2 regions of the Streptomyces sp. LARHCF249 genome follow, and region 2 is predicted to be linked to the other one. Evidence: riboswitches for the same ligand, from Rfam matches in the RefSeq annotation. Region 2 holds a riboswitch; the other holds the start of a gene.

Region 1 (4,204 bases), on a different contig from region 2:
GACTCGTAGCTCTCATAGCGCCCGGGAGTCACCTGGCGCAGCATGTGCTCGACCTGCCCGGCCGCGGCCGTGCCTGACGCACTCACCCGGTACCCCTCTTCGTCCGCCCGTCGTCCACGCGTACCCAGCTTAAGCGGCGCTACGGCAGGTAGAAGGGGCGTACGCGCTCACGAATCCAGTCCGTGACCGGGTCCTGCACGGCGTCGAGGAGGATCAACTGCACGGGCCAGGGGGCCGGGACGCGGGTCAGGGCCCGGCCGAGGGCCTCCATCGGCGCGTTTCGCATGTCAGGCTCCCATCCCACCAGTCGGACACCGATGAACAGTTCCGGGTCCCCGCCCTCGACGCTGGCGAGGCAGCGGTGGGCGGCGGCGACCACGCCGGTGGTGCGGAACTCCTCCGCGGCGGCGGCCAGGAAGTCCACGGGGTCCTCCTGCCAGTCGGGCTCGTAGAGCCGGACGCGACCGCCGGTGGACGGCCCGTCGAGCGGCGTCCGCCCGGTGCGGCACAGCTCCGCGACGGCGGGCGGGGGCAGGGGGACGCCGACGGCGCCCTCGGGGTTGAGCGCGATGCCGAGCTGCGGCGGCAGGCCGCGGGCGAACTCGACGGCGGGGGCCACGGCGAAGTCCATGCCGGGGCCGACGCAGAAGCGGAACTGGGCCTCGGAACTGTAGACCGGGACGTACGCCGCCCCGCCGATGTCCATGGTGGGCAGGTCGAGGCCGGCGGAGTCCGCGGCGCCGCCGCCGGGCAGGGGCACCCAGACCTGGCTGCGCCCGAGCACCTCCAGGATCCGGCCCCCGGCATCCGGCTGCCCGAGCGCCGCCCCGAGCACCTGCTCCAGCTCATTCCCCGGCCAGCCGCCGTTGCCTTGCATGTACCCCTGCCTCCGTGATCCCGCGGATGTCGTGCCGAGGGTATCGGTGCGGCGCCGTCGCCGGTCCGGAGCCCCGGCAGTCGCTCAGTCGTGGAAGGCGATCTGCGTCACGGCGGAGGCCGAGCGGCGGTCCAGCAGGGTGACCGAGGCGCAGCCGGCCGGGGGGCGGCCGGCCTCGGCCTCGCGCAGGAGCCGCGCCACCGCGCCCCGGTGCCGGGCGAAGGCGTACGCCGTGACCCGCCGCCCCCGCGCCGCCTGGCCGGACAGCGCCTCCTGCGGGCTGCTGTCCAGGAGCAGCAGGTGCAGCGCCCGGCCCCGGCGGCGCGCGGCCGCCGCGAGCAGGCCCCGCACCCAGGTCTGGGTACCGCAGTCGTGGACGACCACCGAGGCTCCGGAGCGCAGGGTCCGCCACAGCCCCCAGTAGTGCGCGGCACGCACCAGCGGCCGGTACACCCCGTACGGCAGCGCCGCCGGCATGCGCCGCTCCCAGCGCTCGCGCGTGTCCTGCGAGTCGATCGCGCCGCCGTCGCCCGCCGCCCTCTTGATCAGCGTGCTCTTGCCGCCGCCCGGCAGTCCGGACACCACCACGATGTCGCCCTGGGCGAAGACGAGCCGGCGCGCCCCCCGCGCCCCGGGCCCGCGCAGGTCCCGTACCAGGCCGGTACCGGTACCGGCGCACGCCGCACCGGCACCGCCGGCGGCCCCGCGCTGCACGGGCACCGCGTCCACGGGCCCCGCTGCCGCCACACTTACGAATCTCCGCACAGTGTTCGCCTCCCCCGAATCGGGTCACCAGGACCCTTGCCCACTGAGTGTAAAGAGACGGTAATCCGGGAGGGCCGGTTCCGTTCAGGTCCGCCGGCCCCCGCACGAACTTTCGGGGCACCACGCCCGATCACCGCGGTGGCGTGCAATGATGTGCGCCATCTGGACCAACTGCATACCGGCCGCTTGAATCCGCGCGGGAGAGTCCCGGCACGCCGCGAGGCCGTGCACGGGCGCCGAAGGAGCAAGAACCTCCCTTGAATCTCTCAGGCCCCGTACCGCGTGGATGAGGCAGATCTGAAAAGCGAGCTGTCCGACCGACAGCTCCACCCAAGGTGCAAGCCGACGGTTCCCGGCGACGGGGGCACTCTCGGCGAACCTCTCAGGTTCCGATGACAGATGGGGAGGACCTTCCTCGTCATGTCATGCCCTGGGACTCGGGAGCCACACCCATGAGCACTGCCCCCCGTCTGACCGCCCTCGATGCGCTGCACCGCTCGCTCGGTGCGACCATGACCGACTTCGCGGGCTGGGACATGCCCCTGCGGTACGGCAGCGAGCGCGACGAGCACAACGCCGTGCGCACCAAGGCCGGTCTCTTCGACCTCTCCCACATGGGCGAGATCACCCTGACCGGCCCGGAGGCCGTCAAGGTCCTGGACTACGCGCTGGTCGGCAACATCTCCACCGTCGGCGTCGGCCGCGCCCGCTACACGCACATCTGCCAGGAGGACGGCGGGATCCTCGACGACCTGATCGTCTACCGCCTCGGCGAGACCGAGTTCATGGTCGTCGCCAACGCCTCCAACGCCCAGGTCGTGCTGGACGCCCTGACCGAGCGCGCCGCCGGCTTCGACGCCGAGGTCCGCGACGACCGCGACGCGTACGCGCTGATCGCCGTACAGGGTCCCGAGTCCCCCGGCATCCTCGCCTCGCTCACCGACGCCGACCTGGACGGGCTCAAGTACTACGCCGGCCTGCCGGGCACGGTGGCCGGAGTGCCCGCGCTGATCGCCCGTACGGGCTACACCGGCGAGGACGGCTTCGAGCTGTTCGTCGCCCCCGAGCACGCCGTGGAGCTGTGGCAGGCGCTGACCAAGGCGGGCGAGGGCGTCGGCCTGGTCCCGGCCGGCCTGTCCTGCCGCGACACCCTGCGCCTGGAGGCGGGCATGCCGCTGTACGGGCACGAGCTGACCACCTCGCTCACCCCGTTCGACGCGGGGCTGGGCCGGGTCGTGAAGTTCGAGAAGGAGGGGGACTTCGTCGGCCGCGCCGCACTGGAGGCCGCCGCCGAGCGCGCCGCCACCAACCCGCCGCGCAAGCTGGTCGGCCTGATCGCCGAGGGCCGCCGCGTCCCGCGCGCCGGCTTCGCCGTCGTGGCCGGCGGCCAGGTCGTCGGCGAGGTCACCTCGGGCGCCCCGTCCCCGACGCTGGGCAGGCCGATCGCGATGGCGTACGTCGACGCGGCGCACGCCGCGCCCGGCACCTCCGGCGTCGGCGTGGACATTCGCGGTACGCATGAGCCGTACGAGGTCGTGGCCCTGCCGTTCTACAAGCGGCAGAAGTAGCCCCGTACACCGACTCTGCAGCACCGGCCGTCTCAGTACCCAAGACCGCTGTTCGTATCCACTCCCCCGCATCCAGGAGAATCAGGTCATGAGCAACCCCCAGCAGCTGCGTTACAGCAAGGAGCACGAGTGGCTGTCGGACGCCGAGGGCGGCGTTTCGACGGTCGGCATCACGGAGTTCGCGGCCAACGCGCTCGGTGACGTCGTCTACGCCCAGCTTCCCGAGGTAGGCGACACGGTGACCGCGGGCGAGACCTGCGGCGAGCTGGAGTCGACCAAGTCGGTCAGCGACCTGTACTCCCCCGTCTCCGGCGAGGTCGTCGAGTCCAACCAGGACGTCGTCGACAACCCGGCGCTCGTGAACACGGACCCGTTCGAGGGCGGCTGGCTGTTCAAGGTGCGCGTCGCGGAGGAGCCGGACGACCTGCTCTCCGCCGACGCGTACGCCAAGCTCACCGCCGGTAACTGACCCAGGGGATCCTGATGTCCGTACTGAACACCCCTCTCCACGAACTCGACCCCGACGTCGCCGCCGCCGTCGACGCCGAGCTCGTGCGCCAGCAGTCGACCCTGGAAATGATCGCGTCGGAGAACTTCGCTCCGGTCGCCGTCATGGAGGCCCAGGGCTCGGTCCTGACCAACAAGTACGCCGAGGGCTATCCCGGCCGCCGCTACTACGGCGGCTGCGAGCACGTCGACGTGGTCGAGCAGATCGCGATCGACCGCATCAAGGCGCTGTTCGGCGCCGAGGCCGCGAACGTCCAGCCGCACTCGGGCGCCCAGGCGAACGCCGCCGCGATGTTCGCGCTGCTGAAGCCGGGCGACACGATCATGGGCCTCAACCTGGCCCACGGCGGTCACCTGACCCACGGCATGAAGATCAACTTCTCCGGCAAGCTCTACAACGTGGTCCCGTACCACGTCGACGAGACCGGCCAGGTCGACATGGCCGAGGTCGAGCGCCTCGCCAAGGAGTCCAAGCCGCAGCTGATCG
Region 2 (4,204 bases):
CGGACATCCGGGCCGCGACGGGGCTCAGCGGGTCGGTGGGGCTCGCCGGCTCGAAGATGCTGGCCAAGGTGGCGTCCGAGGAGGCCAAGCCGGCGGGGCTGCTGCTGATCGAGCCGGGGACGGAGCGCGAGCTCCTCGCGCCGATGTCGGTGCGGACCCTGCCCGGGGTGGGGCCGGCCACCGGTGAGCACCTGCGCCGCGCCGGGATCACCACCGTGGGGGACCTGGCGGAGGCCGGGGAGGACGAGCTCGTGCGGATGCTCGGGCGCTCGCACGGGGTGGGGCTGTACCGGATGGCGCTGGGGATCGACGACCGGCCGGTGGTCGCGGAGCGGGACGCGAAATCGGTGTCGGTGGAGGACACCTTCGACGTGGACCTGCACGACCGGGTGCGGATCAGGACCGAGGTGCAGCGGCTCGCGGACCGGTGCGTGCAGCGACTGCGCGGCTCCGGGCACTCGGGGCGCACGATCGTGCTGAAGGTGCGCCGGTACGACTTCTCGACGCTGACGCGCTCGGAGACGCTGCGGGGTCCCACGGACGACCCCGCGGTGGTCCGCGAGGCGGCGGCGCGGCTGCTGGAGGGCGTGGACACCACGGGCGGGGTGCGGCTGCTGGGCGTGGGGGTGACCGGGCTGGCGGACTACACGCAGGAGGACCTGTTCGCCCAGTCCCAGTCGCTCGCCGCCCAGCCGCGCGGGGAGGCGGGGGCGGCCGCTGAGCCCGACGGGGCCGCCGAGCCCGGTGGGGCGGGTGGGGCCGCCGTCGGGCCCCTGGAGGGCGTGGAGGGTGCGGAGCCTTCCGGGGGGCCCGAGGCCGCTCCCGAGCGGCGCTGGACGGCCGGGAGCGACGTACGGCACGCGGTCTACGGGCCGGGGTGGGTGCAGGGCAGCGGAGTGGGGCGGGTGACCGTACGGTTCGAGCAGCCCGGATCGGAGGTCGGCCGGGTGCGGACCTTCCGGGTGGACGACCCCGAGCTGGAGCCGTCCGATCCGCTGCCGCTGGTGGGGGAGGAGCCGCCTCCCGAGGCGGCCTAGCGTCTGTCCATCGGATCAGGCCGGGTCCTCGTCGCCCGCCAGGCGGCCGAAGTCGCGGTGGAACTCGCTGGGCAGGGTCACGTCCAGGCCGTAGTGGTGGTAGAGCTGCAGCTCCTGTTCGGGGGAGAGGTGGCGGCCGACGCCGAAATCGGGGGCGTCCTTGATCAGGGAACGGTCGAAGGGCACCCGCAGGGTGTCGCCGACCAGTTCGCTCGGCTCCAGCGGGACGAAGGCGTCCCGGCTGAACAGGCCGGTCCGGACCGCTGCCCATTCCGGAACTCCCGTGGCGTCGTCGAGGTAGACCTCGTCGATGGTGCCGATCTTGGTGCCATTGCGGTCGAACGCCTTGCGGCCGATCAGGCTGCGCGGATCGATGTCGGTCTGCACGGTCCCTCCAAATGGTCGCAACTCCTCCGTAATGACTACAGAAGGGCATATCGGGAAAGGAGGCCACTCGGGGAGTGCCCAGATCCTCGCTGGTAGGCTGGGTGATGGCTGTCGACCCTGTGCGGGAGAGTCCTCCGAGTGATCGAGACGGAGGCGCCGAAGGAGCAAATCCTCCCCGGAATCTCTCAGGCATACGTACCGCACGGACGAGGCCACTCTGGAAAGCAGGGTCGGGTACCGGGCGCTCAGTGCCGGTTCCGCTCCTCACCGACGGTGAAAGCCGGTTCTCTCGAGCGACCCTCGGGCGGCCGGTGAAACTCTCAGGTTGAGATGACAGAGGGGGAGGCCGTCCGGGTGCCCGCGCCGTGGTGCCCCTCGCAGGTCATACGACCAGGAGGCCTCCGTACATGACCGCCAACCGCATTCCGCTCTCCCAGCTGGAGCGAGGCATCCCCTTCGAGCAGCGCCACATCGGCCCGGATGCCGAGGCGCAGGCGAAGATGCTCGCCCAGGTGGGCTACGGCTCCCTGGACGAACTGACCGCCGCCGCGGTGCCGGATGTCATCAAGACCGCCGAAGCGCTCAACCTGCCCGAGGCGCGGACCGAGGCCGAGGTGCTGGCCGAGCTGCGCTCGCTCGCCGACCGCAACCAGGTCCTCTCCCCGATGATCGGCCTCGGCTACTACGGCACCTTCACGCCGCCGGTGATCCTGCGCAACGTGATGGAGAATCCCGCCTGGTACACGGCCTACACGCCGTACCAGCCCGAGATCTCGCAGGGCCGCCTCGAGGCGCTGCTGAACTTCCAGACCGTCGTCGCCGACCTCACCGGGCTGCCGACCTCCGGTGCCTCGCTGCTCGACGAGGGCACCGCGGCCGCCGAGGCCATGTCGCTCGCCCGCCGCGTGGGCAAGGTCAAGGGCGGCGTCTTCCTGATCGACGCGGACGCGCTGCCTCAGACCATCGCCGTGATCGAGACCCGCGCCGAGCCGACCGGTGTCGAGGTCGTCGTCGCCGACCTGAGCGACGGCATTCCGGCCGAGATCGCCGAGCGCGGTGTCTTCGGCGTGCTGCTCCAGTACCCGGGCGCCTCCGGTGCCGTACGGGAGATCAAGCCGCTGATCGACCAGGCGCACGAGCTCGGTGCCATCGTCACCGTCTCGGCCGACCTGCTCGCGCTGACCCTGCTGGCCTCCCCGGGCGAGCTGGGCGCCGACATCGCCGTCGGCACCACGCAGCGCTTCGGTGTCCCGATGGGCTTCGGCGGACCGCACGCCGGTTACATGGCCGTCCAGGCCAAGCACGCGCGCTCGCTGCCGGGCCGCCTCGTCGGCGTCTCCGTGGACGCGGACGGCAACAAGGCGTACCGCCTGGCGCTGCAGACCCGCGAGCAGCACATCCGCCGTGAGAAGGCCACCAGCAACATCTGCACCGCGCAGGTGCTGCTCGCCGTCATGGCCGCCATGTACGCCGTCTACCACGGCCCCGACGGCCTGCGGACGATCGCCCGCCGCACCCACCGCTACGCCGCTCTCCTCGCCGCGGGCCTGCAGGCCGGCGGGGTCGAGATCGTGCACGGCGCGTACTTCGACACGATCACGGCCCGGGTCCCGGGCCGCGCGGCCGAGGTCGTCGCCGCCGCCCGCGAGGGCGGGGTCAACCTGTACCAGGCCGACGCCGACCACGTCTCCGCCGCCTGCGACGAGACCACCCTGCGCGCGGACGTCGAGGCCGTCTGGGCCGCTTTCGGCGTCACCGCCGACATCGAGGCGCTGGACGAGACCACGGTGGACACGCTGCCCGAGGGCCTGCTGCGCTCGGACGACTACCTGACCCACCCGGTCTTCCACCAGCACCGCTCCGAGACCGCGATGCTGCGCTACCTGCGCAAGCTCTCGGACAAGGACTACGCGCTGGACCGCGGCATGATCCCGCTGGGCTCCTGCACGATGAAGCTCAACGCGACCACCGAGATGGAGCCGGTGACCTGGCCCGAGTTCGGCCAGCTGCACCCGTTCGCCCCGGTGGAGCAGGCCGAGGGGTACCTCACGCTCATCAACGAGCTGGAGGAACGTCTCTGCGAGGTCACCGGCTACGACAAGGTCTCCATCCAGCCGAACGCCGGCTCGCAGGGTGAGCTCGCCGGTCTGCTGGCCGTCCGCGCCTACCACCGCGCGAACGGCGACGAGCAGCGCACCGTCTGCCTCATCCCGTCCTCCGCGCACGGCACCAACGCCGCCAGCGCCGTGATGGCCGGCATGAAGGTCGTCGTCGTCAAGACCGCCGACGACGGCGAGGTGGACGCGGACGACCTGCGCGCCAAGATCGAGCAGTACCGCGACGAGCTCGCCGTGCTGATGATCACCTACCCCTCGACGCACGGTGTGTTCGAGGAGCACGTCGCCGACATCTGCGCCCAGGTGCACGAGGCCGGCGGCCAGGTCTACGTCGACGGCGCCAACCTCAACGCCCTGGTGGGCCTGGCCAAGCCCGGTCACTTCGGCGGCGACGTCTCGCACCTGAACCTGCACAAGACCTTCTGCATCCCGCACGGCGGCGGCGGCCCGGGCGTCGGCCCGGTCGGTGTCCGGGCGCACCTGGCCCCGTACCTGCCGAACCACCCGCTCCAGCCGAGCGCCGGTCCCGAGACGGGCGTGGGCCCGATCTCGGCGGCCCCGTGGGGTTCGGCCGGCATCCTGCCGATCTCCTGGTCGTACGTGCGCCTCATGGGCGGCGAGGGCCTCAAGCGCGCCACCCAGGTGGCGGTGCTCGGCGCCAAC

What was found. A riboswitch is a leader RNA that binds a small molecule or an ion and turns the genes downstream of it on or off. The one in region 2 is predicted to bind glycine.
Region 1: it holds a riboswitch for glycine, as region 2 does, so the genes downstream of both, gcvT (glycine cleavage system aminomethyltransferase GcvT) here and gcvP (aminomethyl-transferring glycine dehydrogenase) in region 2, are expected to answer to the same signal.

Annotation. Positions count from the first base shown of each region.
Region 1 covers NZ_JBIXJQ010000007.1:456,761-460,964, reverse strand. The annotation lists gene ACIPUC_RS23095 (enhanced serine sensitivity protein SseB C-terminal domain-containing protein) at 1-86, opposite strand, end outside; gene ACIPUC_RS23090 (enhanced serine sensitivity protein SseB) at 140-877, opposite strand; gene ACIPUC_RS23085 (AAA family ATPase) at 962-1,624, opposite strand; glycine riboswitch at 1,830-1,933, shown strand; gene gcvT (glycine cleavage system aminomethyltransferase GcvT) at 2,095-3,210, shown strand; gene gcvH (glycine cleavage system protein GcvH) at 3,299-3,679, shown strand; gene glyA (serine hydroxymethyltransferase) at 3,694-4,204, shown strand, end outside.
Region 2 covers NZ_JBIXJQ010000003.1:743,748-747,951, reverse strand. The annotation lists gene ACIPUC_RS11715 (DNA polymerase IV) at 1-1,037, shown strand, start outside; gene ACIPUC_RS11710 (PRC-barrel domain-containing protein) at 1,053-1,424, opposite strand; glycine riboswitch at 1,537-1,635, shown strand; gene gcvP (aminomethyl-transferring glycine dehydrogenase) at 1,832-4,204, shown strand, end outside.